DNA from 3 places in the Chitinophaga flava genome. Region 1 is predicted to be linked to each of the others. Evidence: riboswitches for the same ligand, from Rfam matches in the RefSeq annotation. Region 1 holds a riboswitch; each other region holds the start of a gene.

What was found. Region 1 has a riboswitch for cobalamin ahead of DF182_RS02010 (TonB-dependent receptor plug domain-containing protein). Riboswitches for the same ligand answer to the same signal wherever they lie in the genome.
Region 2: another riboswitch for cobalamin. It lies ahead of DF182_RS01505 ((2Fe-2S) ferredoxin domain-containing protein); the one in region 1 lies ahead of DF182_RS02010 (TonB-dependent receptor plug domain-containing protein).
Region 3: another riboswitch for cobalamin. It lies ahead of DF182_RS09885 (TonB-dependent receptor); the one in region 1 lies ahead of DF182_RS02010 (TonB-dependent receptor plug domain-containing protein).

The regions. Positions count from the first base shown of each region.
Region 1 covers NZ_QFFJ01000001.1:561,404-571,793, forward strand. Annotated here, with positions in the region: gene DF182_RS02005 (YncE family protein) at 1-26, opposite strand, end outside; gene DF182_RS02010 (TonB-dependent receptor plug domain-containing protein) at 31-2,037, opposite strand; cobalamin riboswitch at 2,154-2,355, opposite strand; gene DF182_RS02015 (response regulator) at 2,385-3,023, opposite strand; gene DF182_RS02020 (lanthionine synthetase C family protein) at 3,152-4,363, opposite strand; gene DF182_RS32255 (hypothetical protein) at 4,470-4,646, opposite strand; gene DF182_RS32260 (class I lanthipeptide) at 4,663-4,821, opposite strand; gene DF182_RS02025 (4'-phosphopantetheinyl transferase family protein) at 5,091-5,726, opposite strand; gene DF182_RS02030 (NAD(P)-dependent oxidoreductase) at 5,848-6,492, shown strand; gene DF182_RS02035 (hypothetical protein) at 7,062-7,502, opposite strand; gene DF182_RS02040 (RHS repeat-associated core domain-containing protein) at 7,539-8,546, opposite strand; gene DF182_RS02045 (hypothetical protein) at 8,659-9,066, opposite strand; gene DF182_RS02055 (ORF6N domain-containing protein) at 9,815-10,360, opposite strand.
Region 2 covers NZ_QFFJ01000001.1:395,896-406,285, forward strand. Annotated here, with positions in the region: gene DF182_RS01485 (sirohydrochlorin chelatase) at 1-738, opposite strand, end outside; gene cobA (uroporphyrinogen-III C-methyltransferase) at 742-1,509, opposite strand; gene DF182_RS01495 (Rossmann-fold NAD(P)-binding domain-containing protein) at 1,484-2,326, opposite strand; gene DF182_RS01500 (TonB-dependent receptor) at 2,328-4,364, opposite strand; gene DF182_RS01505 ((2Fe-2S) ferredoxin domain-containing protein) at 4,380-4,700, opposite strand; cobalamin riboswitch at 4,830-5,018, opposite strand; gene cbiB (adenosylcobinamide-phosphate synthase CbiB) at 4,992-5,948, opposite strand; gene DF182_RS01515 (pyridoxal phosphate-dependent aminotransferase) at 5,933-6,955, opposite strand; gene DF182_RS01520 (cobyric acid synthase) at 6,952-8,424, opposite strand; gene DF182_RS01525 (cobyrinate a,c-diamide synthase) at 8,503-9,801, shown strand; gene DF182_RS01535 (hypothetical protein) at 10,376-10,390, opposite strand, start outside.
Region 3 covers NZ_QFFJ01000001.1:2,477,159-2,487,548, reverse strand. Annotated here, with positions in the region: gene DF182_RS09900 (reprolysin-like metallopeptidase) at 1-3,096, opposite strand, end outside; gene DF182_RS09895 (carbamoyltransferase N-terminal domain-containing protein) at 3,305-5,044, opposite strand; gene DF182_RS09890 (glycosyltransferase family 4 protein) at 5,013-6,143, opposite strand; cobalamin riboswitch at 6,326-6,514, shown strand; gene DF182_RS09885 (TonB-dependent receptor) at 6,773-9,112, shown strand; gene DF182_RS09880 (PepSY domain-containing protein) at 9,141-10,390, shown strand, end outside.

The DNA.
Region 1 (10,390 bases):
CCTGTAAAACGTAATAATTTTATCATGAGCTTAGATGTTTACAGACAAAATGAATTTGAAATTCCGGCCTGGCATCGGGTAGTTGAGCACCACATCATAATACTGATTAAACAGGTTGTTGACCTGTGCGGTACAACGGAAGCCGGTTCTATTGAGCTTCCAGCTGCGGGTAAACGTGACATCACTAGTATACCAGGGTTGCATATAGTTGTCCCTGATATTCTCCTTGCTATCGTAGCGCTCACCGGTATAGAGGAAACTATAGTTCAGGTCCCAGTCCCGGTAACTGCCGCCCAATACCAGCGAGCCGCTATGCCAGGGGATGTAGGGTATCTGGTGACCATAAAAACTCTCTGCCTGGCTGGTAAAATCTCTCGCATCCTGAAAGGTATAATTGACACGGGTGCTGAGCTGACAGTCTTTCAGTATCTGCCAGACAGCCTTGGCTTTCACGTCTATGCCTTTGATCTTCACAAAACCCAGGTTCATCATCGTCCAGCGGAACTGGCTGGCTGCAGGAACTGCCACTATTTTGTTGGTAACCTCATTGTAATAGGCGTCTGTTTCCAGGCCCAGCTCCTGCAATATTTTTCCACTGAAAGTATGACTCCAGGTAAGACCGGTATTGTATTGTGTGGCAAACTCCGGTTTCAGGTTGGAGTTACCGATGTCAGTGTAATAGAGATCGTTGAAGGTGGGCATTCTGAAGATACGTTTGTAAAACGACCTCCAGGTGATATTGGGTTTCGCAAAAGGTTGCCAGGAGACAAATACAGCGGGTGTGAGTTCCTGATGTGAAGGAGAGGCCGCATTTTTCTTCACTTCTTCATTCATGATGGTGTTGAGCAAACTGGCCTGTGCACTGAAGCGGTTGAAATTCACCGAGGTGGCCAGGGCTACCAATGTGGTAAAACGTTGTGGATAGGAGAAATTAGTCAGGTCGGCATCCAGCTTGTTCCATTGAAAATCACCGGACAGGCCCAGGTTCCACCAGCTGGTGAGCAGGTACTGATTGGCTACAGACACATACACTTCCTGCTGGCGGTAGCGGTTTTCGATATAACGAACAGTATCTGGTGCCAGATAATGCGTATAGTCGTAGGCGTATTTCCCGTTGAGCATAAGGCTGTAGCGTTTGCTCAGATCTTTACGCCAGGAAGACTGCACAAAAAAGTTGCGGTCCCATTGCCGGTCAACATGACCAAATACATTGTTGACGACAAAGCCTGGCAGGCCTCTTTCTGAATTATAGAAATAGATCCTGCTGTTCCATTCGCCGCCATTGAGGATACCGTGCAGACCACCTTCCACCCGCAATGCGTTGATATCACTGTTTTTGCGGATGGCGGTGGTATCATATCCTTTTTCTTTTTGATAGCGGAATTTGTAGCGGCCATTGGCATTGATCCATTCAGCATTGAAGGATGCCGACACGCGCTGGCTTATTTTCTCCTGCCAGAGAATGGAGGGGTTGACGAGGCCGAAAGAGCCGGTTTTAAAAGTACCTTTTATGTGCCGTTGTTCACCGCCTTCGAAGCGGGGTTTGACGGAAGTGAGGTAGATGGATCCCGCAGAACCATAGTCTTTTGCCGGCTGGAAGATGCTGCTTTTCTGACCATTGTACAGGGAGATTTCTTCCATGTTTTCCAGTGAGAACTTGCCCAGATCAACCTGGCCGTTTTGTGCATTTCCGAGTTCAATACCATCGAAAAACACGCCGGTATGGTTGGTGCCCATACTGCGTACATCTACTGTTTTCAGGCCGCCGATGCCACCGTAATCTTTTACCTGGATGCCCGAAAAGTAGCGCAGCGCGTCTGCTACCGACTGGGTACCTAATCGTTGCAGCTCCTTGCCTTTGAGCTGCTGCCCCGGTGCGACTTCTTTATTACCACGTGGGGCGCTGACAGCCACCTCCCGCAGTTCGCGGGTTCTGGTAGTGTCGGTTTGCTGTGCTTTCAGCACAGCAGGCATTCCGGGCAACAGACACAGGAAAATCTTTACAAGAGCACTTCCCTGTTGGTAGATACGCATCATACTTCACCGTTTTGATAATTTCTTCAACGGCCTTCGTATCAGGAGTAAAATCAAGGTAAGTTCCTTCAGGCAGTCTGCCTGCAACATGATTTACTTCAAAGCCTCATTCCACGAAGGCTTAAAACAGATGCATGGCAGGTATTCTGACTTATCTCTGCTTCGGGCGGCCTTCCCATTGATTATCAACAGTGGCCGGATAGATGCCCGGGCATTTGAGAGAATTACAGCAGCGGGACTGTCCGGGATTTACACCCGTGTTCCCTTTTAATTACCCTCGTCCGCAACGGAGAGGAGTAAACCATTGCGCTGCGAAGGTAGCAGATAAATTCCTTTTCTTCAAAAAGTTGTCAGTGGTACCCTGACAGGAGTAGTTTGTTATCGATGGCACATTTAATGAGCATGGCTGTATTACGGGCTTTGAATTTGCCCAACAGGTTACGTCGGTGACTGTCTACCGTATCACTGCTGATAAAAAGTTTTTCGGCTATTTCGAGGTTGGTATGGCCGTTGGCAATCAGCCACAATACTTCCTTTTCCCTTTTGGTGATATTCAATTGTCTGGCTCTTGTTCTTCTGTCATCTGTTTGCCAAACATCTTCGAGTCCTGCCGACAGATAGGTGTGCCCGTTATGCACGTCACGGATGGCTTTCAATAGTTCTTCCTTGTCGGCATTCTTCATCAGGCATCCACTGGCACCGCTTTCCATCATCTCGTGGATACCGGGTCCATCTTTGTGGTAGCTCAGTCCGAGCACCATTGTTTCAGGATAGTTTCTTTTTATAACATGGCATAGCGCTGCACCGGACATATCGGGCAAGAGGGTGTCCAGCAGAATAATATCAGCCCTGTGGTGAACAAGAAAACTCAGGCACGCCTCCCCCGTTCTTGTTTCTCCCGTCAGTTCAATGTCTCTTTCAAAACAGAGTAATGCGCGTAGACCTTCCAGTATCAATGGGTGATCATCTACACAATATAATCGGATCATGGTTATTTCATATTTGCTGTAACGTTGGCATGCGTTGGCATGGATTTCCGGATGAACAGTTTTCGTGGATCAAATACTAACTGTAATATATAAAAAAAAGAAACAAAATGAAACTTTCCGAAAGATGTTTATGATATCAACAGGCATTCATTCCAGCCTGTACTCATTTCTGGTTGCAGGAAGCCTAAGAGTGACAGTCCTGTTCCTGCAATACCTTCCAGCACACTATAATTGTCTACATAATCAGGGTGATGATAAAATTTGTACCCGGCAGGCCCATCCGTCCAGGTATTCATTTTTAGGGTTGTCTCCAGCCAGTTGAACGCAGCCTTTTCCAGGACCGGATCACCAGTGGCCAGGGCAGCCTGTTGCAATATATGCGCAATGCCTGCGCTCCCATGACATAAACAGGTATCATGTATGGCTCCGTTTTTCTGATTACGGTAAGCAGCAACATCATGCAATACTGACAACGCGGCTTCGTTGTAAGCCGGCTTCTGCAGACGCTTTCCGGCGCCCAGCAGCATAGTGGCAATACCAAGATCGCCATAACACCAGCCCAAACGACTATTTACATCGCCGCTAATCACATTGGCGGCATTCACTAAAGTAGGGAACAACGAGAGTCCTTTTCCACCATCAGTTTTCCGGGTATTCAGTACCCAGCGGGTAGCATCTTCTATCAGCCCATGGGTAACATCCCGGGCAATTCCTTTTTCGTATATCCGGCACAGTATGGCGATGATAGCAGGTACGCCATGCGACAGTCCGAGGTTGTACAGGTTCTCCTCCTGATTACGATGGCTCTGGGAAGAAAACTGGTCCTTCCAGGCTATGCCCGTAGGTAAATGGTGTGCCGACCCGGCCAGATGTCCCACCAGCCTTTCCAGATACCTTTGCCCTATTTCAGGCGGCCGCCCAAGGAAATATAATGCCGTGCCGACCCCTTCATGCAGAAAATCATTTTTACCAGCCAGCAGGGTTTCTTCCATAAAATCGCCTACCACTTCATCAATCTCTGTAAAAGCATCTGTTATATCATCTTCCTCAATAAAACCCATACCTACCAGGTGCTGTATACACCAGGCAACACCGGCCACACCACCACAGAAAGATCCATTCAATGGTTGCTCAGACAAAGCTGTAATACTTTTTTGTACAATATCCAGCACCTTATCCAGATGCTCCTCACGGGAAGTAAATTGGTAATAGTAGGCATAGAACAAAGCACAGCCGGTATTTCCTCCTAAAAGGCCTGCATTTGTATCATTGGCTGTAAACAGATCCAGCTCTTTGCTGATCTGCTCCAGCGTCAACTCAATCTCTTTTCTGTAGTTCATCGTTCAAAATAAAATATCCCCGGGCTAAAGCCCGGGGCTAATATTGATGAAGATTGAATAAATTTTAACCAATTATTAGCCCCGGGTTTTAGCCCGGGGAATTAATTTAGATAATACAAGAGTCTTTGCTGCAAACAGGCGCTCCCTGGCTCATACAAGCAACCACATAGGAGGTGCCGCAAGCACCGGAACGCTGATCTGCACCGGCAGACTGTACATGACTGCTAAGGTCAGATACTTTAATCTTACCTAAACGAAGTTTTTTGGATGTTTCCTTTTTCATAAACAAAAACTACAGTTTAGCAGTTAACCAGTGTGCTGGGAGGAGGGCATTTTGCCATCAGGCTGCAACCGGTGTAGGTAGGAGCTTTTACGTCTACGCTATCAACCTGAGCTGCATTCAGTTTAGCAACTTTAATTTTGTTCAGTACCAGCTTTTTTTCGAAAGTTTTTCTCATAAAACAAATTATTATAGGTTATAAATAAAAAACGTTGGAATTATATTGTATTGGAGTATTGACTATTGAGTATTGACTATTATAAATTGAGGATGATCAAAATGGTTTTCGTTCGGATTATTTTTTCGGATTATTTTGATTATTGGTACTTGATAAATGTACGCAGATTCTACGATACAGCAGCTCACGGAAAACCGTGATTTTAAAAAAAGCGATTGCTAAAACATGAAATTTACCGGTTTTACGGGATGGCTGATTCCCCTTCTATATTAGTCGAAAACAACGTCCCTGATACTGACGGAAGGAATCGATTCTGTAGCTATATGACCTGCATATGCATTATGCAACAGCAAGGGTGTTAGTGTCCACATAAATCCATGAAGTCTTACCAGACTTTCTGATAAAATGTGAACAGACGGCAAATCCACAATACCCACTCCATTGGCTTTGGCTACCGCTTCCTTAATAGTCCAGAATTCATAAAACTGCCATACCGGATCTTCTGCAGACATCACCAGCTTCCACTCTTCCATTGTAAACTGATCTTTAAAATCCATGATATCAATGGAGCCTCTTTTCTCTATATCGACACCGATCCGTCCGTTGGCAGCCAAAGCACAAACCACCATATTTCCGGAATGAGAAATGTTAAAATCAGGGTACTCCGGCATATAAGGCCGGCCAGCCACTGTATACTGCAACAGCCGAAGATCCGCCGGATATCCCGACTCACTGCAAGCCTGTAGCAGTAAATGTTTTCCAAGCAGCGACGCATGCGCATCCTGCCAACGCTTATATCTTAACACCTGTTGTTGTTTGTCTTCCGGAAGCTGCTCCAGCAAACGGCTGAAACGACCAGCAGACAATGGTGTATCAAAAGAGGCATAATAAACCCGTACTTCCATAAACTGAAGTTATACCCTTTTCATTATATTTGAATCATCAAACTTGTTGCATAAAATATTACCATCACTGCATACCCGCTACCACAGCAGGTTATTGTTAATTATTTTATACCAGCAACATATGAAGACAACCATAGCCGTCATCGGCGGCACCGGAAAAGCAGGTCAATACCTGGTCAAACAACTACTCCTTCAGGGATATCATCTCAGACTACTACTCAGAAACCCGAACAAATACCATCTCCGTCATCCGGCCATACAACTTATCAAGGGCGATGTACTGGACCCGATAGCACTATCGCAGTTGATACCAGGCTGCGACGCTGTCATCAGCACACTGGGAAGCAGACTCCCTCCGATTTTCAGCAGCGCCACCCAGGGTATTATCAATACCATGCAAACGTATGGCCTTCAACGTTATATTGTGATTACCGGTTTAAGTATAGATGTTCCGGGAGATGATAAAAGCGAATGGTACCGTCAGGCTTCTACGTATATGCGTAACAGCTACCCCGATATCATCGCAGACAAACAACGGGAATATGAACAACTAACACAAAGCACACTCGACTGGACGCTGGCGAGGATACCACTGCTGGAGCAGACAACCGGCACGGGCGCCTATCTGGCTAATCTGCATGATTGCCCGGCGCCGCGGATCAGTGCATCCGATCTGGCGGTTTTTCTGGTTAGTCAGCTGGGAGATAATACGTATGTGGGGAAAGCTCCTTTTGTGGCTTCTGTGGATGCCTCGGAGAAAGCATAAACACTAAAAAGGGGATGTCTCATTTATTTTAGAGACATCCCCTTTTTATTTTCAGTATGTATGAGCTTATTTCGAGATCATTACCGAGTAGTATAATTTTTCTTATAACCACTATGAGATTGATCTTTTGAAGCTCCCCCTGGTTAGTCAGTTTTTCTTGCCAGCAGTAAAGCTAGCTCCCCAAAAAATCACGTTTAGCTACACCTTATATCTCCGGCTGTTGTAAACTCCATATACGCATACATCAATACTTTCAAAAACGTTCCGGGGAGACCAAAAACGCCTCCCGTTTATAGCGAACCAGTATCAAACTAATATCTCAACTATCTATTATCCGGTCTACTACAAGAACCGAATAGTCCCGGATACCATCTTATTTAATTTAGGCGGGAACAACATTGCCTGATGGTATGTGCCTTAAATAATATTTTAAATTTTCACCTCATAACTTACACCAATTACCCAACTAAACAATCATTAAAAATCTTTTTTCACCTAATTATCTGGACATCTATCTTCCTTTAAAGGAAAAAAAGTGCCTCAAAATTACTTTTGAGGCACCTAGATATTTACTCTGGTCCAATTTTAGTAAGTCCCTTTTTTTTATATTCATGATTTACAAATAAATCTATCGCTTCTGGATTGCTTAGCTTTATCTGAATTACTTTGTAAGGCGTTCGGAAATATTGAGGCACAGGGGCAATTGTTGGTGTATAAATGAACAATGTATCATGCTGCAGCTTGTAATATATATCAGAAAGCCCCTCATAGACATACTCACGTGACCTCTGGGGTATGAAATTCGCACTATCACTATTTGAAATGACACTTACCTGTTTGTCCCCTGTTAGCCCCCATGTCATTTGTTTCATGAAAATTGGCGGATATCCTGGTTTTGAAGGTAGATTTGTTACTGTAGTTAGAATGTTATCATCATTGCAGCTAAAACAAAATACTGTTACAATCATACATACTGTAACAAAGCATAAACTTCTTTTTATTTTCCACATAGGTCCATTTTTAAGAATTACCAAAACCAACGCAACTTAACGCACCTTTAATATTTCATCAGGGTTTTGTCTATATACATTTACTCCACCCCACCATCCTTGTTTAATTCTTCTTCCAGAATATTCATCTTCTCCATACCAGGGAGCAGGGCCAAATTCTGTTCCGAAAATTAAAATTTTTGATGCATTCCTCATATTATATTGCTTCACATTCAATGCACCAGCCAATTTCATATAGGTTTCATAACTTATATGTGCTCCATACAAAGTTCCTGTTCTTCCGTTAAAACCAGCTAAAAAATTACCAGCAGATCGAGCTGTTGCATAATAGCCCAGCAGTTTTCTACCTGTCATCGGACCATATGGCGCTACATGCTCTTTTACTTTAATATCATAATCTTTACGAGGCTTTGACATCTGAGCGATTGTATATAAATCATATTGTAGTGCGTCTTGATGATAGGAAACGATTATAGGAGCCCAAGACTCATCGAACAAAATCTTACCTTTTATTTCGTTGGTATTCGGTTCAACAAATTCATCCCAATATTCTGTTTCTCCCATTTTCTTTCCTCCACCTGAAGTGCTATTCGTCCTTTCCCTTTTGGCATCTATGTCGCTTCCGGTTCGTACATCATCGTGTTTATAAACTCCTAAATCTCCATCATTATACACAGCAAGTACTTTTCCAGTTGAATCTGTATGGGTAGATGTACCTTTCCTTCCATCAAGGTCAACCATGTTTAAAGGGTTGTTCAAAACATAGTTAAATGGTGAAAATGAATAATACTCATGAGCAAGTGGATCTGGCACATGCCATCTTCCCAATTGTACGTCATACATCCTCGCCCCATAATCATACCACTCCAACCCGCTTCCATCCCCAAACTCTTTATTCTGTAACTCTTTTCCATTATACTTCAATCTATTCTCCGGATATTTTGTACCCTTCAGCGCATTTGAAGATATCCCACTCATGGTGAGCCCAAACGGATAATAATGTGTCTCCTCCAGCAACGGACCAGATGCACTTTTCCTGATCACTTCCCCGTTGGCGACACATTTTTTTCAAAGATCTGCCCCTAAAATAAATAAAATCCGGACAGTGATGCCCGGATTTTATTTATTTTGCCACTGCTTTATTTAGAGCCACTATTTAAAGCATCTCAAGAGCCTGGGTCATTGTACCCGGGCTTCGTTTTTTAAGCCAGGTATTGAACCAGCACGACAGGAACTTGTCGCGGTAAGCAGCATACTTCTTTTCAGCCTCCTGGCTGCCGTTGCACCAACGGTTACGCAACTGCTCCAGTTCATAGAACATCTGGTGCAGTTCTTCGTTTTCAAAAAGATGCAGTCCATAACCGCAGTTCATAAAATAATCAATCGCCATCCATCGCTCGTTGCTTCCGTTGCCGCCATACAGATCATGGCCCAGATCATTGATAAAAACCTGCAAGACCCTTGACAGATCAACGTCCAGCAGTTCGCATAATAAACGTACCTGTTCCGGTACTTGCAGGGCGTAGCTTTCCTCGCCACGCTGTAGCTGTGTTTTGTTTTCCATAAACTATATTTTAAAAATGAAGAATAAAAAACAATCTCCTACAAGGGATAAAACGAACGTCCGGGAGAATAGATGATGTGTTACTGCCGCTGATCTTATATTCTCAGGTTGATCAGAGAACTATCGTCCAGCCTATGTTCTGTCGTCCCCCACATCATCTGTTCTCACGGACGCAGCAAGATAGCACAACAGTTGATCAAGGTACTGGCGCTGGTGTTCGCGCAGCTTATTCTCCGGTCTCTGGACGGCGGTATAACGCTGATGGCTATATCCTGTAGCCCCAACAGACGGTCTGCCGCCCCGCACCGCCATTCCCCCCTGGCCGCTGGGGCGGTAGCCAGAGCGCAGGCCCTGGAGCGCAGCGGAAGGGCCCAGCGAGGGCGAGCCCCAGCAGGCCGCGCCTTCGTCCTTTATCTCGCCGGGAGCGCCAGCGGACGGCAAAATCAAAAATGGAAGGCCAGGGGGGACGGCGGGGGGCGGACAAAATGGACAGCGAAGGGATGGCGGGCATAAAGGCAACCTCGATTTAAACACCTCCTTAGCCAGACCGGGAGCTGGCCGAACGGAGGGCGAGGGAGCGCAAAAAGCGTGACAGGACGGAGCGCAGCCCCTGGAGCGCAGCGGAAGGGGCAAGCGTAGGACTGGCGCGCCTTTTTGCCGACTAAGCCCGCAGTGAGACCTTTTTACCTACCAGGGCTTTATATTCATGCGTATAATTATATTATCCCGCCAGAACCTCCACTGCCGCCTATTCTACAGCCTCATCATGCCGTGTAAACCCTATCCTTACCCGTGGTTCCTGTGGAGAGCTTAACAACTGTTTCAGATATTCAAAAACAAGCTCTATCTGCTCATCATGACCGGATACACGCTTTTCCATCTGTTCAAGTTTTAATAATATATCCTTATGCGTTAGTATCATTTCCCGCATCCGGGTAAAGATGCGAACGATTTGGATATTTACGGCGATGGCTCTGTCGCTGTTCAACACACTGGCCAGCATTACAGCGCCATGCTCGGTAAAGACATACGGCAGGTTTGCGGAGAACTTCAGGCTTTTAAGGTGGTCGCATTTTGCGACCACCTCCTCCTTTTCCTCTGTGGTCAACTGGAACATAAAGTCCTCCGGGAAGCGTTTAAGATTACGTTTTACCTGCTCATTCAGCCGCTTTGTAGGAACACTATACAGCTCCGCAAGATCTTTATCAACCATCACCCTTTTGCCTCTGATAAGCAGTATTTTGCTCATAATAGATTCGTCCGGTAACATTACCTCCTTGTCTGTTTTACTCATTACTAGTAACTTTTATGTTTAAAATAGATT
Region 2 (10,390 bases), 170 kb from region 1:
CTCCTGTATGCGTTCATCGATGGCTTGCAGCAGCAGCTCATGGCTGCCAAAAGATGCTGTACACAGATATTCTTTGGTGGAAGAAGCCTGCCAGTCGGCTACCTGACTGTAGATGCGCTTGAGCAGTATACCAGTAAAGAGAAAAACCGGTAATACGATCACTCTTTTAAAAGGCAGATGTTCAAGGATGGGCAAGATGTCTGCCAGCAACGGTTGCGTCACTCCTATATAAGCAGTGGTTGTAAATCCGAAGCCCATACCTTCTCCCAGCATGCGGGCCAGTTTGGCCACATCGCTATTCGCATCGGGATCGTTGGTGCCCCGGCCTACCAGCAACAAACAGGCATCCGCCTTGTCTGCCGCCTTCATAGCAGTTTCCGCCTCTTCTATCAACAGCTGGGACAACTGCAGCAAAGGGGCGCTAATACCAAGATGTCTGGCCATGGTGATGGTCAGATCAGGATACTGCTGCTGGAGCGAATTCATTTCATACGGTATATCATTTTTAGCATGCCCACCAGCAAAAAGGATGGCCGGCAGCGCGATAATATGCCGTACCCCCTGCAGATACATCCGCTCTACCGCCGCCGCATATACGGGATGGGCAAATTCCAGGAAACCATAATCAACGACATCATCAGGGTAGCGGTCCTGTAACTTGCGGACCAACACCTTGAAATGCTCCACTCCTTCTTTATCTCTGCTGCCATGGCCGCAGATCAGTATACCTTTTTTCATCTGTTATACCTTAATGGATGTTGCATATTTTCCTATGATGAACACTACCGGCATCGGCAGTGCTGCCTGATGTATGGCAGCTTCTATCTCCTGCAGGGATGCTGTCACCTGCTGTTGTTGCGGGGCAGACACTTTCGAAACGGCTGTTACATATACTGTTTCTGATCCGGCTGCCTGCAACAGTTTAGCCACTACTACGGAGAGGTTGCTCAGCCCCATATACATCACCAGCGTAGTGCCGGTGCGCAGCATATTGGCCAGCGCATCCAGCTGTTCATGGTCGTAGTTGGCGGTATGGCCGGTACAAAAAAGCACTGCATTGCTGTGGTTGCGCTCTGTCAGCGGCACCTGGCACAGGCCCGCAGCGGCAATCCCGGCGGTAATGCCAGGCACCACTTCAAATGGAATATGGTGTTCCTGCAGATAACGGATCTCTTCCACCGCGCGGCCGTAGATAAACGGATCTCCGGACTTGAGCCTTACCACTTTTTTTCCATTCAATGCATGCAGGCGCATCAGTTCATGTATCTGCTGCTGCCGTACTGCCGGATCTTTGGTGTCGCCATATTTTTTGCCGGCATATATCCTCTCTGCGTCAGGCCGGCATAGTGCCAGTATCTCATCAGACACCAGGTTGTCGTGCAGGACTACATCAGCAGTTTCTATACAGCGTGTAGCCCTTACCGTTAGCATATCCGCGGCACCGGGGCCGGCCCCTACGATGCATACCGGATGCAGGATATTCTTATTTTGTTCCTGTTGTTGGTGCATTAAAAATCAATAACGGATCATCATAAATGAATTCATATCCTAACCTTTGTTTCAGTTTGGCCGAACTCACTATTTTATATGGTTGTTCTATCGGTTGTAATTTTTTAGGCATCTCCAGCTTCTGTGCCTGTGCAGCTGCCCGGTAATAGTGGTATCGGATAGGATGCACGCTGGCGCAGGCATTGAAGATCTCTCCCCAGATATCTTTTTCGAGCAACAGGCTGATGATACCAATACAATCATCGCGGTGTATCACGTTCATCGGTACATCGTTACTACGACGCTGCGTGAGCAATGTTTCTGCGTTTGGTATTCTGTCATAACCGATGAGTCCTCCGAAACGCAGCACGGTAGTACGAAAGGCAGGTGACTGCAATAATATCTGTTCTACTTCCCGTAAAGCAATACCATTGGGTGTTTCCGGCATCACCATATTATGTTCCGTTACCATATCGTTGACATCGGCATAAACAGAAGTAGAGCTTACGAAGATTACTTTTTTAATACTGGTTGTTTCCAGTTTCTCCTTCAGAATTTTTATTTCCTGCACATGCGCTTCTGTTCCTCGTTCCCTGTTACGGGGTGGAATATTGATAATCAGAATATCAGCATCCCAGAAGGTATCGGGTGCATCGAGTTGTGATTCACTCAAAACAACCTGATAGCCGTCTATGCCTGCTTCCTGTAGTTCCTGTACGCCGGCAGCCGTCGTTCTGGCGCCTTTCACAGTGTATCCGGTACGCTGCAGATGCTGAGCCAGCGGCTTGCCCAGCCAGCCGCAACTTAAAATGCTGATTTTAGGGAGATGTTGATCCATATTAGAATTTAACAGTTATACTACCTCTGAGGCAGAACGGTGTCCCTGGCGTAATATGGAAGTCCATGACCGGTGCTTTTTCGTCTTTCAGTTGTGATTCATCGTAGAACTGAGCTTCTGCCCATTTCTCCTTAAAAATATTTTCAGCAGAAAGTCCGAATTCGAAACGGCGCCATTGATATTTCACAACAGCGTCGGTGAGAAAATAAGCGGCCGATTGAACACTATTATCTTCGATGGCTGCACGTTTACCCATATAACGGTAACGTATACCTGCATTCCATCCTTTTGTTGCCTGCCAGGAAACACCGCCCGTGCTGGTGAAGACGGGCGCAAAGGGAATATGGTTTTCCTTTGCGGGAGCGTCCATCAGACGAGGGTGTGCATAGTTGAGGTTTACATCGGCCCATAATGGCTTCCATATATGATAACGCAAGGCTATATCTACACCGGTACGGGTAGCACGGCCAATGTTTTCATAGCTGCCATCATCTGCGATGAAACGGAACTCTGCATCACTCTGCAACCACCACCATGTAGCGGTCAGCAGCAATTTACTGTTTAACTTGAAATTAGCGCCAAGGTCGGCCCCATAAGAACGGGGAACAGCACTCTCCTGCCCGCTGCGTATAGCCACGTTAGCATAGTTGGAATGAAAGCCCATGCCGGTTTTGGCGAAAAATGCCAGCGAAGGAGATAAATCGTAGTAAATGTTAATCTTCGGACTCAGCCGGTAGGCTACACTGTTGCCATTGTTGGATGGGTCCATACGGTCGTGCAGATTAAACGTAAACACATCGTTGCGCAGGCCCACGTTGAAACTCCATCCACCAGCCAGGCGCAGCGTTTCGCTGAAATAGAGGGAGTAATTGGCCACTGCTACCCGGGAGGAATCCTCATGAGACAGCAGCTCCCTTTCCTTTACATGATCGCGCCCCAGGTTTACCAGGTCTATCCTCGCTCCCAGTCCTATCTCTGACTGCAAGGTTGCTTTTCCCAGGCGACCATCATGGCGCCAGGTATTTTTATATCCGAAGAGGTCACGTTTCTCCCATTGTCTGATTTCATCTCCATTCACCCTATCTTCTTTATAAAAAGTAAAGTTGGACCAGAGGTCAAACAGGTTTCTTACATAATATACCTGTTGGTGCAGGGAAGAGCGCTCACTGAGGCGGGTATCCCAGAGCAGGTTGGCATTGATACGGGTAGTCTTTCCTCCTTCTGAAGGATCTATAGAGCCAAAGCGGCGAAGAGAGCCGTCTTCAAGGGCGCGCAGCGGCACCTGTCCGGAAGCGTTCCAATTACTCGTAAAGCCGGAAGCAATGAGGGAAATGGTATTGTTACTGTTAAGGGCAATGTTGTATCTGCCCAACAGGTTCAATCGGTTAAAATGTTGCGGATTGTCGAAGTAGCTGTCGGTGTACGTATAGTCGGCAGCGATATAAGCGTTCTGGTCTCTGGTGCCTGGCTGCTGTTGTTTATCCAGCAAGCGGAGCATGGTAGCGGCGCGGGCTGTGTTAAACTGGCCATATTCCAGTTTCACGAACTGGTTATCGGGTCTGAACAGGGAAGTATAGACGGCGGCACCTGCATTGGTAAAGTCGCCCTGGGAGGCCTCGTAGGGCCCTTTGTAGTAGGCGGCTCCGCCGATTACCTCCGGGATCAGGAAGTGCATATCGGCATATCCTTGTCCGTGGGCATGATTGGGGAGGTTGACAGGTATACCGTCAACGAATATACCGAAATCGGTGCCATGGTCGTTGTCGATACCACGTACCAGTATTTGTTCGGCTTTTCCGCCGCCGGCATGTTGCGCGATAAAGAGACCAGGCACAGTGCGGAGCAGGTCCTGAGCCGATTTCACCGGTTGCAGCTGCAGGTCAAGTTTGGAAAGCATGTGCGCACTTTTGTCGGTGCTGCCGGTGATGTCGATCGCTTTAAGGTTGAGTATTTTGCGGGAAAGGGTGTCTGTATTGCTTTGCTGTGCCCATACTGGCGATGCCAGGGCAGATAATACAACAGTATAAAAAATTCGCATGAAAAAAGGGTTCGCTTAACGGATAGTTGTTTCTTCTCCAAAAAAGATAGCCTCACTGACCGGTTTGTCGTTCAGGAAATGGCTGATAACGAGGTTGGTGGTATTTTCCGGATACATTTCCTTATACCAGGTCCCCTCGGGATGGATAAAAACAATTGGTCCGTGTTCGCATTGGCCGGTGCATCGTGTGCGGATGGTATGCACTTCCTCATGCAGGTTGTTTTCTGAGATAGCAGCCCTGAGCTGCAGGGTGGTGTCTTCCGCGCCTTTTTTGAGGCAGGAATTGCCGTTGCAGATAAACGCGATGCGTTTAACTTTTTGAAGATCTTTGCCCATGAATTAAGTTAATAAGCCCGTTAACTGTTAAATAAAATTGTGGAGAGCTGTGGGGAGGAATATCAGGGAAAGTGCCTAACATACGGGGAGTATGAAGGAAACTGTCCTGGCTTCTATCCCGGAAGCAGACCGTGAACATGTTTCCTGGCAGGTCTTCTGGCTTGTTCTGTTGTCTGACGCCTTCCCGTTGATACAGTGGCTATATTATCAGCAACTTATAGATGAACTTACAGCAGCGGGTACTGCTCCGGATTTACACCGGATTCCCTTTTAAGTGTACCTCAGAAAAGGCTACACACCTGGCAACGGTGGCGAAGATAGGAAATAATAAAACAGCAGCATAAAAAATATCATCACCAACGTGGTAGCATGATTAATATATGTTACTTTATTGAATTCATGATGAGCGATATCACGGGGCTGTTCGCCGATATAGGGTTTCTCCACTACTCTGCCGTGGTAGGTATTGGGGCCTCCGAAGCGACAGTTGAGGATTCCCGCCAGGGCTGCCTCCGGATAACCGGAATTGGGGCTGGCATGTGATCTACCAAAACGAATGATGTACTGTGCCGCGCGGCGACTGCCAGACACCAGTACCATCAGCAAAGCCGTTATCCTGGCTGGAATAAAATTGGCCACATCATCGAGGCGGGCAGCCACTCTCCCAAAATAATAATAACGATCATTTTTATAACCCACCATCGAATCAAGGGTATTGATCATCTTATATAACATCATACCCGGCAAACCCAGCAGCGCATAATAAAACAACGGAGCAATCACGCCATCACTGAGGTTTTCAGACATAGACTCCATGACAGCCACCCGTATCTGATTGGGTGATAAAGCTGAAGTATCGCGGCCCACGATCCAGGACAGCCGCTTACGGCCGGCCTCCAGGCCTTGCTGGTGCAACGTATCAAACACCTCCCTTCCTTCCAGCAGCAGGCTTTTGTTGGCCAGCGCAAAAAACACAAACACAGTGGTAAAGGCCAGCCAGGCCCAGGGCCATTGTTCCAGCCAGTGCTGCGCCAGATAAAAACCGGCAAACACAGCGGCACAAAGCAACAGCGTCATCAGCGCCCCTTTCCACAGGCGGCCAGCGCCATGGTTAAGCAGCCGCTCCGTATAGCCGATCAGGTGACCAAAAAGCTTCACAGGATGTGGCCAGCTGCGGGGATCTCCCAGCAACAGGTCCAGCAGATAACCTAACAGTAAGGGCAATACGAATTTTATGAAAGCGTCCATTGATGCAGGGCAGTGATGAGTAACTGATTATCTTCCTGGTTGCGGCATGCTACACGGCAGTGTCCTTGTTCGAGGCCATAAAAATTGGAGGCATCCCGGATCAGTATCCCGTAGTTGTTGACCAGCCATAGTTTCAGGGCTGCTGCAGTACCCGTGAGGGTTTCAAACAGAAAGTAGTGAGTATTGGTAGGAAACACTTTGAACTCAGGCATTTTCCGTACTCCTTCCCATAGCTTGTAAGTGTCTGCCAGCAAGGAGTCCAGCGGCAGCTCAAATTCTTCCGGGTGGTCCATGATATAATAACCGGCTTCCAAAGCAAGGCTGTTGACCGACCAGGGCATTCTGAAGGCCCTGACCTTATCCAGCAGCGACTTTTGTCCGGCCAGGTATCCTAAGCGCAGCCCGGGGATACAGCAGGTTTTGGTGAGCGACCGTATGACCAGCACATTTGACAGTTGATGCAGACGAGGCAACAATGTAATGGCATTACGGGTGAATTGTATATATGCTTCGTCGATGATAAATATAGTGCGGCTGTTGAACTGTATCAGCTGCAGCATTCCCTCTTCACTCATCACCTGGGCCGTAGGGTTGTTGGGATTACAGATAAACACCAGGTCGGTAATAAAGCGGGTATCAGGCGCCAGCTTCTCCCAGAAAAAGTAACTCAGTTCATGTTTATGGAGTTTGCAGGCATCGGCATATTCCGCGAAGGAAGGTACCACCACCGTAGTGGTAGCGCCGCTGAAAGCCTGTGCCACCAGGTAAATGGCTTCTGTGCCTCCATTGGTCATCATCACCATACCGGGTGTCAGTTCTTTCCGTTGTTCTATCTGATGTTGCAGTTTAACAGCACCTGCATCCGGGTAGTGGCCGACCCCACTGACTTTGCCCGCAATATGCTGTACCAGTTTTTCCTGCGTGCCACCATACCATACGTTTGAGCTGAAATCGGCTACAATAGGGCGATTGAACAGGTATGCATCATCTCCGTGTCCTTGTATCATAAACAAATGGCTTTATATACCGCTTCCATATCCAGGTGTTGCCGGATATAAGCGGCCAGTTTATCATATTGAGCTGACCGGAAAGCACGATAGTCGAAGCTTTGAGCGGCAGTCACCGTTTTTCCGCAGGCCGCCAGCAAATCGTCCAGTACAGCGGTATTGTCGAGAATGCCGTGCAAATAGGTACCCCAGCATCTGTTGCTGAGAAAATATCCATCGGGCTGTCCATCATCCAGTACATTCAGCGGTGAAGGCGTTTCACCTGTTGTATGTCCCATATGGATCTCATACCCTTCGCAGGAAGCAGCCTGCTGCCGGTAGGAGAAACGACGCTGCCGGGTGATCTTCTCGCGCGTGAGGACAGTATTGACCGGTAATATCCCCAGTCCGGGCATACTGCCGGGCTCTCCTTCCACACCATGCGGATCGGCAACAGATATACCCATCATCTGATAACCGCCACAGATACCGATCACCACTTTATTTCGTTTAAACGCTTCCGTGATAGCCCTTGCAGTTCCATTGTTTTTGATAGCCACCAGATCGGACATCGTATTTTTACTGCCCGGGACAATCACAATATCTGCTGTAACAATATCCGCGGGATTATCTGTATAAAAAATATTTACCCGCTCATCTTTCTCCAGCACATTAAAATCCGTAAAATTCGACATATGCCGGAGCAATACCACAGCGATATTGATTCTGCCGGTGGTCTGCCGTTTATGCTTCAGCGATAGTGCTACCGAATCTTCTTCTTCAATATGAATATCCTGATAGTAGGGCAATACACCCGTTACCGGTATACCGGTCAGTGTTTCCAGTTGTTTACGGCCATCTTCAAAGAGGCGGATATCGCCGCGGAATTTGTTGATGATAATACCCTTCACCAGGGCTTTCTCTTCCGGTGGCAGCAGGGCGATAGTACCATATACACTTCCGAAAACACCGCCTCTGTCGATATCCGAGATCAGGTATACAGCAGCACCTGCATGCAGTGCCATCCGCATATTGGTGATATCCCGATGGCGCAGGTTCAGTTCGGAGATACTGCCCGCACCTTCCATCACCACAGGGTTGTAGCGCACCGACAGCCTATCGAAAGCACCTTTCACCTCTTCAAAAAGCTGACGTTTGTCGTCCTGCATAAAGTATTCCCAGGCTGTTTGATTGCCTGCCGGTTTCCCATGCAGTACCAGCTGAGAGCTTTTGTCATTGGTAGGTTTCAGCAATACCGGGTTCATATCGGTATGACAGGCCACGCCGGCTGCTTCTGCCTGCACAGCCTGTGCCCGGCCTATTTCAAGCCCTTCCGGCGTAGCATAGCTGTTGAGCGACATATTCTGCGCCTTAAAGGGCGCCGGCATATACCCATCCTGTTTAAATATACGGCAAAACCCGGCAGCAATCACGCTTTTGCCCACATCGGAGGCAGTGCCTACAAACATAACCGGCCGGAGTTGTTTCATGGTATTCATAACTTCTAGTGGCAACGAAGATATTTAACTTTCACAAAAGAATATTTCCTCCGCTTATCTTTGCAAGACATGAAACCACAGTTTCTGATAGCGGCACCGCATAGTGGTGCAGGTAAAACGACCGTCACCCTCGCACTGCTGAGGGCGCTGCGACGCAGCGGCCGCAAGGTACAACCATTTAAATGCGGCCCCGACTACCTGGACCCCAAACATCATACCCTGGCCGCCGGCCAGACCAGTGTCAATCTTGATCAATACATGATGCAGGAACAGCATCTCCTGGAACTTTACCACTGGTATAGCAGCCAGGCTGATGTTAGTATCATCGAAGGCGTAATGGGACTTTTTGACGGCGCCCGTAAAATGGAAGGCAGCAGCGCCGCACTGGCCGCACTCCTGGACATACCAGTGATACTGGTGGTGAATGCCAAAGCTATGGCCTATTCTGCCGCTGCATTATTATATGGATACAAACATTTTTTCCCGGAGATACAGATTGCCGGCGTAATATTTAATTTTGTAAACACCCCCTCCCATTATCGTATCCTAGAAGAAGCCGCCGCAGACGTAGGTATCCCGGCATTAGGCTATCTGCCGGAACAGCCGGAAGTAAAGATACCCTCCCGCCATCTGGGGCTTCATATTTCTGCAGAAACAGATTATGATAAGATCATTGATGCCGCTGCGGACCATCTCACTGCACATATAGACCTGGAGCAACTGCTACAACAAACCTTAAGGCCCGCTGTAGCTGCTACAGCCCCTGCCACTACGCCTTCCACCCAATTACGTATAGCCGTGGCACAGGATGAAGCCTTCAACTTCACCTACCGCGAGAATATAAATGCCTTATCTCAACTGGGTCCTGTTACCTATTTCAGCCCCCTTACAGATACCGCGCTGCCTGAGGCAGACCTGCTTTATTTACCAGGCGGCTATCCCGAACTGCACCTGCCACAACTGGCTGCCAACCGTACATTGCTGGAACAGCTGCGGCAATACAAAGGCCATATCCTCGCAGAATGCGGCGGTATGATGTACCTGGGAGAAAGTATTGTGGACGAAAATGGCACCGCCTATCCGATGGTTGGCCTGTTGCCCGTACAGACCAGCATGCAGCGGAAAAAATTGTCGCTCGGATACCGGGAAATACATATTGGTGACGTAGTACTCAGAGGACATGAATTTCATTATTCACAGTTTACCACTCCACCAGATATAACGCAAACGGATATACGCGTTTTAAATGCCCGGAATGAAATACTGACCACACCGGTGTTTCATACTTCCAGTATATTGGCCAGTTATATGCATTTTTACTGGGGAGACCAATTGACCGGGCTTAAAACAATTTTAGGATTACCTTAGATATTACAGGGCTGTTTTAAAATGTTTGGTAAATCACAGGCCCCAGTTTATAACCTTGTACAAACAGGAAAAAAATGATAAACACAATATCTTCCCATGCATACTTGGATCGTCTGATAGACAGCCAGAATAATAGTGTCAGGCAGCTCCCTGTTAAAATAACAGGTAAAACTCCCCCGGTCATTCCGGGTTTACCGGCAGCAGGAGACCCAAAGTACACAAACCCGATAGCATTTAACATTATCACATGCGAAATACAGGGTACAGGTGAATAATGGTACTTCTGATACATCAGACGGATATTATTACCATGCCGGTACAACAGAAAAATAGCCACCAATGTACTTAAAAGGCCAAGTCCCCAATACCATCGCAAACCATCAGTAATAAAAAAAGCCAGTGCCCATATTATTATCGTAACACCATTTAATGAGAATACTTCCCACCTGGCCCGGTTCAAATCATCTGGTAGTGCCGGATTACTAATCCACCATGGCTTTGAAGGATCTCTGTATTTTTCTGGCGGATTTTTCGGTTTTCTTCCATTCTTTCCCACTATCTGCTATTTAAGTTTCTAAAATAAAAATCT
Region 3 (10,390 bases), 1.9 Mb from region 1:
AGCGGCACCCACTTCACGACGTAATACTTCGCGGCCGTTTACATCAAGGATACTCACTTCTGATTTTCCGGTGTAACCTGCAAGGTTAATGTACAGTATATTATTGGCAGGGTTGGGGAATATTTCCACTTTCTGCACTTTACTTTCAGTAATATCGGTAACATCTGCATTTTCTGTTCCGCGGCTGGCAGTACCTAATTGTACGCGTAATGTATAGCAGGAAGTAGCACTATTGGCTCCACTATAACCATACACCTGTGCATAATAGGTACCCGGAGTAACGGTCCTGCTGATAGTTTCACTGGTGGTGCCGCCTGCCTGTGAAATAGCCACCTGTGAACCTGCGCTGTTCAACAGTTTCAGGTCATAGTCGGCAGGCAAGGTGCCTAATGTAATCGTAATAGTACCGCCGGTAGTGATCACAAATTTATAATTATCTATATCACCACTTGGGCTGATGAGACCAGTGATATCAGTATTAAATGGAATGGTTGCAGCGCCGGCAATGGTTCCATTGGTTGCATTATCATACGGACTTGCACAACCTGTAGATACGGTAGTGAACTGTGCAGCACCATATGTGCTGTTGCCATCTGAACAGTTGGTTCTCACTCTCCAGTCATATAATGTGCCTGATGTTAATCCGCTTAGATTAACAGAGGTGGCGGTGGTACCGGTAGCGGCATTGGTCCAGGTAGAAGATGTATTAGGTTTATAATCTACATCATAACTCAGGGCAGTGCTTACAGCCGTCCAGCTGACAGTTGCAGCTGCAGCTGTTACACCTGAACTGGTTAAGCCAGTGGGCGTAGTACATGTTGATACGGTAGAGAACTGTGCAGCTGAGTAAACACTGCTGTCGCTGGCACAATTGGTTCTTACCCTGTAGTCATAAGTAGTTCCCTGTGTAAGACCTGTTAAGTTAACAGAAGTGGCTGTTGTAGCTGTAGCTGCATTGATCCATGTAGAAGATGTGGTAGCTTTATAGTCCACATTATAGGATACACCGCCGCTTGCTGCTGTCCATCCTATTGTTGCAGATGTAGTAGTAATAGCAGAAGCAGTTAAGCTTGCAGGAGAAGCACAGGATGAACCGGAGGTAATAACGAAGTTGGCATTGGAAATATCAAAGAAAATATTTCCTACCGCTTCTACTTTTATTCTGGCTGTTGTAGTGGGCGTATTGGGAATAGTTACCACTTCACTGCCGTCATTTGGAGTGCTGGCCACTAAGGTATTGAATGTATTGCCACCATCTGTAGAGAGGGAAATTTTTACATTGGCGCAACTAACAGGTGCTGCTGTTGAATTGGCGACATTCCATGTAATAGTTTGAGATGAATTGCCGGCCCATGATACACTGGTGTTAGGGGAAGTCACTGCAAAAGGTCCTGATGTATTGGAGACGGTTACAGTCATATCGGCGAAATTGGTCTGACCGATAGTTACCGGTGGAGTTGAGCTATAGAGAACATTATCTCTTACCGTTAACCGGAATTTCAAAGTTCTATTAACAGAACTTAAAGCTTCTGTATTGGCGCCGGCACTACCACCTGGTAATGGGCCGGACACTAAACCACCTGCAAGAATAGTCGCCAGTTTCGGGAAATACCTTATTGGAGATGTAGTAGGCTCATTTGATATCCAGTTAGGGCCGGAGGCCTTGGTAGGGCTGGCTACACTGGCGGTTCCTGTTTGTGATGAGGAAGCATTGTCATATTGCTCCCAGGAATAAGTCAGCACATCGCCGGCATTGGCATCAGTAGCTGAACCGGTAAGCGCAAACGGGGTGCTGATAGGAATAGTATAATTAGCGCCGGCATTGGCAACAGGAGTTGCGTTATTGGCTGATATATCGACAGTGGTTGCGCAAGTTTTGCTGGCAAGATTAGCCTGGATCTGTGCAATGGAAGCAGCGTGATAATAGGCAATAGAGTGAGGAGCAAGGTTCTGGGCGGTAATACCAGCATACCCCATGATAGTAATCCCTGAACCAAGTTCCATATTAACGCCTGTACCTTCATTACTCATGGAGAAAGTATGGTTAGCGCCCAACTGGTGCCCTACTTCATGCACTACGTAATCGATATCGAAATTATCACCCTGTGGAATATTATCAGCAGGAGAAGTAAAACCACTTCCTTTTTGATTGTCAACGCAAATGCAACCGATACAGCCGGCGTTACCGCCACCACCGGATGCACCGAACAGGTGGCCGATATCATAATTTGCTGCGCCAATCACAGAGGTCAATGTGTTTTGCAACTCACTGTTCCACGCTCCGCCAGCGCCGCTGGAGGCATCAGAATATGGATCTGTTGCAGGATTATAATAGATCACACTAGTTACATTCGGAACCAGGTTAAGATGGACAGCCAGGTCCTTTTCATAAACACCATTGCAACGGGTAAGCGTAGCATTGATAGCTGCCAGCACCAATCCCACCTGCGAAGCGCTGGTAGCTCCAAAATAATTGGAGTATTCGGCAGTAACTGATTGTGCCAACCGTAATGTTTTTGCATCGCCGGTTGACCTGGCAGTTGATACCTGCCGGTCTATGCCGGTGGCCATCTTTTGCTCAGGAGTAGAGCATTTCCATGGTAAAGTCCTCGGTTGTTTTTTAAATACAGTATAAACTGTGTGGTCTGCAGAATAAGGTTCAATAAATTCATTATCCTTTTCTGTACGGAAGACCATCGCTTGTATTCCCTGTGGAGAAATACTCAGCTTTAAAGTGGCCTGTTTGTCGGTAATGCCTTTTCCGGAGAAGGCCCTGATGTCCGGAAACTTAGCCTGTAATGCAGGGTCGAAATTGGAAGACTCAATAATTTCGAACTGTTCAATTTTTCCATCTGCATTAGGCAAAGAGATAATTGTCTTACGTGCTTGCGCATTGCCAACAGTTTTGAATACTTCTTTCCGCAATGGATTGAAATTCAGGTCAAATAATTTGAACTCAGTAGGGAATGCTAGGCGTGCTACAGATTTGTCGGTAGTGATTCTGACTGCATCTGTGTGGGTTTTCCAGTAATCTTGCGCAAACGACATTTTGCTACATAGCAATGCTGTTGCGAAGAGTAGAACTTTTCTCATCATGATTTAGATTAATTGGTGAAAAATGGTAATTTCTATAAATGTAGATTAACTCTCTGCGGTATAAATTGTACTGAATTAAAATGTCTGCACGCCATAGGATACGTAATATTTGAGTTACTTAATCTTCGTTATTGATCAATAAAAAAAGAATCGGAGTCCATACGAACTCCGATTCCTTTTATTTAATTAATCCGGTGTGGTATTGATCTTACGGGGCTTGCAGCCTGTCAACTCGTGAAATGGATTCATCACTGCTGATCATCTCGAAGGAGATTTTTTGTACTCTTTCATACAGGAAATGATTGCTCCATACATAATTTACCCGTCCCCAGTTCATGGCTGACGCTACATCCGGGAAAAAGCCTTTCCCGTTGTAGTTAGCGCTGGTATTACATAAAAGAGGGATGCCACTTAGTTTTTTATATTCATTAAGAAGACGGAATATGACCGGGTTATCTGATTCACAGACGGTCTGTAGTCTGGCGGTACCGTCCAGATGGCAGATAGCAGGGATGCGGCTTTTCCATTCCTCTCTGACCTGGTGGTCAAAGAGCATATAGGGGTCTTTGCTACCGGGATCGAAAATGTTTTTTGCATCATGCTCCAGACAAATGGGAGCTACCGGACGATAATCTTCTCTGCCTTTTATGTGATTAAGGATTCGTTTCATATGGGGCTGAGTGGCGGGTGCCAGAATGCTTCTGTTACCAAGGGCTCTGGGGCCCAGTTCTGCCCGCCCGTGTAGAAATACTACAGGTTCATTCTTCAGGAAAAGATGCAGCGCCAGTTCTTCAACAGTAGCCGGTTTCTTTATCCAACCTTCATGCTGCGTATCTTCCATAACTGGTGGTCCGGAGAAAACGTTCCAGTCAAGATGGTTTATACCGGTACTATGGATCATTTCGCAGCAACCAGCACCAATGGCACTGCCGGCGTCATTTGGGAATGGAGGTACCCACACCTCGTTAAACAAACCGGCATTGCGGATAGCGCTGTTCCATTTAATGTTCAGCGCACTCCCTCCGGCAAAACATAAATTCTTCGCTTTATTACCTCCATTTTTTATTTTCACTCCCAGTTCTTTGACCAATAGTTGTTCAAGAAAAATGTGGAAAGAAAGTAGAATATCCTCATGCGCATAATGAAACGAACTCGTTTGCCTGATAAAGTCCTGTGCAAATAATTGAGCAAAGATTAATCCCCGTTCTTCGTGTCCCTGTCCGAAGATGTTGGCGCAAGCCATGGCTTTGTCCTGGTGTTTCTCATAAAGTTCATGGAACACCGGTATCATTTCTTTTCTGTAGGTACCTTTTGCAATATATGCCATCACTTTCCCGGCAACACTCAGATCATCCATAAGGCTGTCTTCATTCACCAGAAAGGGTTTGAAATATTGAGAGAAGAGAGAGTATATATTCCCGATCATGTTGAATAATACACCCAGGCTTTCCACTTCATTTGTCTTGCAATGATAATAGAATAGCTGCGGGTACATACCTCCGTCCCAGGTAAGTACATAGGAATCTTGTCCTGCTTTAGCCATGGGACTGGTACAATAAGCGGCCGCAATATGTCCGGCTATATGAAAGTAACTGGAGTAATGAAAGCTGATGGGGCCAGGCAGTTCAAAACTTTTCCGTTGCATAATATCGGTGCTCTCTTCACTGTAACGATCGTATCCTGCGAGATTTACAGTGGTGTTCCCTCTACCAAGGTCTATGACTTGTGGCTCGTGCGGGTCCCATCCATCGATGACATACTTATCCATTTGCCAGAATGAGTAACCATATTGATGGAAGATGGCATTGATTTCATCTATGCTTATGTTGAACTCGCTGTACCGTGCAGCGTTGTTCAACTTTTCCATCTCATAACTGAAAATGAGCCGTTGATCATCGATCAGTGCTATGGAGCCATCATGGCTTAGTTTGATACTGCAGATTTTCATATGAATTATTTTGAAGTACGTCAGTGTAAAATGAAATAAGCTGATTGTATGTCTGATAAGGTGAAAAGAAGGAATGAAACCTTTGCTGAGCAAGTGTTATGAGGCTTTGGCGGAATACAGGGTCGATAAGGGTTTGTTCCATCATCCTGGATAAGGAATGAGTATCAGCGATCGGAATCAGGCCAGGGTAATCGGCTCCCAGTACCCATTTTAATCCATGTGTCATAGTACTGATCAGCGGTTTGCCGCGGTAAGCCTGTTCCAGCATGGCGATCCCACATCCTTCAAACAGTGAAGAAGAAATAAAAATTTCGGCGCTGTCGCTGATAGACAAAGAATCTTCGAGGGGATGAAAAGCGCCGTGAAAATGAACACGGTCGGCAATGCCCAGCATTCTTGTTTGCTGTAGTAGCCTTTCATGATCATCTCCTTCTCCCCAAATACAAATGGTGGCGGTGGGATACCGTTTCGATAAAAGACTGAAGGCCCCCAGCAGATATTCCAGCCCTTTTTCCGCTGATAACCTGCTGATACAACCAAATGTAGATAGTGGATAACTCCGGTCCGTACGTTTGTACAGATCATTCATCAGGGTATTTGAAACGAGCTGGATGGGCTTGTTGAAATGGTACTCATTTCTGGCGATGATTTCGGTATACGGATTCATCACAATCAGTCCATCCAGGAATTGAATATGCTCCTGCATGTTTTCCGGCAGCCACCAGCAATGATTGCTGAGGTCTGTAGGCTCGAGCCCGCAAACGGGAAACCCATATTCCTTATACCGGATGATGTCGAAGGAAAATGATTCCAGGGGCATCACCTGCATCAGGGAGATTGTAAACCGGGCGGTAATAACATCAATTGTATGGATGTAGTCAATGATGTTATCGGAATGGATCTCGGCAAAGTTGACCTGTCCGGGACCGGAAGCCTTATCCATGACGGTTTTCCAAACAGGATGAATAGCCCGGGTTATAATATGTACATGGATGCCTGCCGACTTTAGCAAACGACAAAAGGCTGACACCATATACTCGCTTCCGCCAAGTTTACTCAGATCAGGGGTGAGCCAAATGATTTCCATTGATGTTTTCATTCGTAATAGGGGTTTCAGCATCCTGGGTTCCGGGGCTTGTTTTGGGGTTTCAGTTTGTTTGATATGGAACAAATCTGCTACAAAAAAGTTCGAAATACCGGCAGGGTCCGGATCGGGCAGGTTATGGAATACAGTTTGTTTTAATCCGGTAATTACTATCTTTGCCCCGTTTTCGTTCTTTTCTTTCCCCAACAAAAAGAGGTTCTGCTTAAGTGCAGATTAATAGGGAATCGTGTGAAAATCACGAACTGTCCCGCAACTGTAAGTAACAATCAGGTTACTGCCAGAAAATGTCCACTGGTCAATGATGACTGGGAAGGACGGCAGTAATGTTACAAGTCAGGAGACCTGCCTTTTTTATGCTGGCAATGCTTTCGTGGGCTGAAGCAACGTCAAGTTTGGAGTTTTTGCATCTGAAGTGTATTCATTTCAGGGGCAGTGTATGCAATGGGCATACCTCCGGTCTTTTTCTGTATAGCAGTATCCGATGGCATGGTAAAGTTTTGAAGAACAATTTTCTGTCTTCATCATCATTATCAATGCAAAACTCTACAATCAACCACTCCCGGACGAGGAGCAACGTTTTTAACTGTCCCACTTCTTATTTACGGACTTTATTCATGTGTACAATGATCGGTCTTTTACAGATGGTTGTTACAGATGATCAACTTCACGCACAATCGCAAACGACTGTCGCCCATACCGGCAGCCTGCGCGGACAAATTACTGCCGAAACCGGTGAACCCCTGCCCGGTATTACAGTACGGCTGAATGAAACTGGCTATGGTACTGTAACAGATGCCGATGGCCGGTTCCTGCTTTCAGCTATACCTGCAGGCAACTACACCCTTGCGGTCAGCGGTGTTGGCTACCATGTGGCTGAGCAACGGGTGACAATAAGCAACCGGAAAACAACGGAGTTATCGTTGCAACTCAGTAGTCGCACCGGGCAACTCTCTGAAATCACTATCACTTCAGCACAAAAGTCTGCTGTCACTAGTGTGAATAAAATTGCTGTCCCCATCAGAGACCTACCACTTACAACAAGTACTATCTCTGCCCGTACGCTGGAACAAAGAGGCACAGATGACCTGGGAGAGGCTATGAAAAATACTACTGGTGTGCGTGCAAACAATACCTATGGCGGTTTTCAGCACTTTACCATTCGTGGGTTTAATAATTTTGTATTGCTGGTAGATGGTGTCAGAGATGAACGTCACAATATTTCCACCAGTGCACCTGCTACTAACCTCGCTAACATCGAGCGCATAGAGGTATTGAAAGGGCCTGCCTCTGTTTTATATGGACATTCAGCATTGGGGGGTATCATTAACCTGGTCCGTAAACGTCCTACCAGCGAACAAAAGGCGGACTTCTCCGCTTCCTACGGTAGTTTTAATACCCGCCGGATGCGGGTGGGCGCCGGTGGTGCACTGAGTAAAAAACTCCTGTACCGGGTAGATGCAGGACTGTCTGCCACCGACGGTTACCGCCAGTCTGGTATGAATACCAACAACGCCTATCTGGCACTGGATTACACGCCCACAGCCCATGATAATTTTTACCTGACCATCGGCGCCAACCACGACAAATACGCTACAGACGCCGGTATTCCAATGCTGGAAGGTGGAAAGTTAGCACCAGGCATGAACGTAGATACCCGCTACAACGATCCGGCTGATTTCCTGAAAAATACACAGTATAATGTTCAGCTGCGTTATACACATCAGTTCAGCAATTCACTCCTGTTGTCCAATCAGCTTTCTTATTCAGATGATAACATCAATTATTTTTCAACAGAAGAACTGACATTCAATAAAACACTGGATTCTCTCAAACGTACTTCCCCACTCTATTTCAACCATCTGACAAAACCGCTGCAAAACCAGCTGGAGTTGACTTACAATACTCAAACCGGAAAAATTGAACACAAAGTACTGGTAGGGTATTCATTCAGTTACCTCGACAGAAAAACCTATAGCGCCAATATCTTCGGTGCAGGGCTGCATGCACAGGTGGCTATACAAAACCCTGTATTGAACCAGGGTAACGTTGACTACTATACGACGCAGTACAAGGCTACGGAAGAAACCGTACATGGCTTTTATCTGCAGGACTGGCTTAAGTTTTCGGATAAACTGAAAGGTCTGGTTGGTTTGCGTTATGATATTTTCAAAGGGACTTATTATACCAATAAAGTAGACGCCAGCCGCCATATCACCGACAGAGGCGCTAAAACCGATATTCCCGCCGCAGCACTGACCTACCGCGCCGGTCTGGTATATCAGCCTACGAAGGCTTTGTCTGTTTATGGTTCCTATTCCACCTATTTCAAGCCTTCCCGGAGAGTGGCGCCCAATGGAGAAACCTTCGATCCGGAAGATGGTTATCAGGGAGAAGTGGGCGCAAGGCTGGAGTTGGGCCATAGCTGGGCAGTAAACGGCTCCGTGTATTACATGCGGAAAAATAATCAGGTGGAAAGTTTGCCTGGTGGCGTATACAAACGGATCGGCTCAGCAGATTCCAGAGGGTATGAACTGGAGTTGCAGGGAAGCCCGCTGGCAGGCCTGGATGTTAATGCAGGATATACCTTTACCAATGCGGAGTATCGTCCTTTTGAAGGAAAGGAGATCAATACGGTGGCTGGAAAAACAGTGGCAATGGCTCCAAAACATATGGCTAATCTATGGGCCAATTATCAGTTGCAGCGGTCTGTGTTACGTGGTTTGAGTGTAGGTATGGGATTGAATTATATGGGAGATAGTTATGCGAATAGTGCCAACACCTATATCCTTCCCGCATATACGGTGATAGATGCAGCATTGGGGTATCAGATCGGAAAGATTGGTCTGCGGCTGAATGTCAACAACCTGGCGAATGAACGTTATTTCGCCAATGTGATCATCACCAACCAATTCTATCCGGGTGCTACCCGCAACTATCTGCTGACCCTGAAGTATTCCTTATAGGATCTGAACAGATTTACACCTTATAGCCATGTTCAGAAAAAAAATGCTAAAAGCAATACTATTATTGCATCGATATCTGGGTTTTGTACTGAGTCTGATGTTTGTCGTTTGGTTTTTATCTGGCTTTGTGATGATGTACACGGGTTATCCAACGATGAAACTGGATCAGCGGTTAAAACAGCTGCCGCCAGTCAATATGGAGACCTGTCATCTGACGCCGCAACAGGCATTGAATGTTGCCGGCATTACAGATTCCATCGTTACCATCCGGATGGGTATGCTGTTGGAACGCCCTGTTTATAGAATCGTTACACAGCAAAAAAAGCATATTGCCATCTTTGCAGACAATGGTGCCATGATAGATAAAATAGACGTTGCATCAGGCAACCAGCTGGCACGGGCTTTTGTACACAATGCCAGTCAGCCGCAAACGGTAGATACATTATGGCAGATAGACCAGTGGATGGCTGCCCATCGTTCCCAGGGGTATCTGCCGGAGGTATATCGGTTTAAGATGAATGATCCGGCTGCTACCTATGTATATGTATCCTTTCATACCGGTGAAGTAGTACAGATGGTGAATGCCAGGCAACGGTTCTGGGCCTGGCTGGGGCCTATTCCCCACTGGATCTACCCGACTATACTCATTCGTAACCGGCCGGTATGGAGCCAGGTGGTGATATGGGTTTCTTTCATTGGTACCGTGATGTGTCTGACAGGTATTATCATGGGCATTGTTCGTTACAAGCGGAAAAACAAACAGACGCTGGCCTTCAGCCCATATAAGAAAAAATGGTTCCGTTATCACCATTATACGGGGTTTGTGTTCGGCATATTTGTATTTACCTGGGTTTTAAGTGGCTGGTTTTCGATGAGCCCTGTAGCATTCGGCCCGGAACCAGGCAAACAACAGGCTGAACGCCATCTTTTATCCGGAGGCCCGTTAAACGTAGCGGCGTTTACGTTATCCCCCTGTCAGGCTGCCTCCGGATTCAGTTCATTCTTAACAGTAAAGGAAATACAATTGATACAGCTGGATGGCAAGCCCTATTACCTCGCTTACCAGGACGCTCAGCATACACGATTACTGGCAGCTGACCAGGAGAAGAGTATTCCGTTTGAATATTTCCCGGACTCACTTTTTATTAGTAAGGTCAGGGCTTTTCAACCGGCACAACAGATAAAAGAGTCTGTTATATTGAATCACTATGATGACTATTACTATTCCCGTACATTCGAAAAAAGATTACCTGTACTAAGAGTAAAGGTTGACAACCC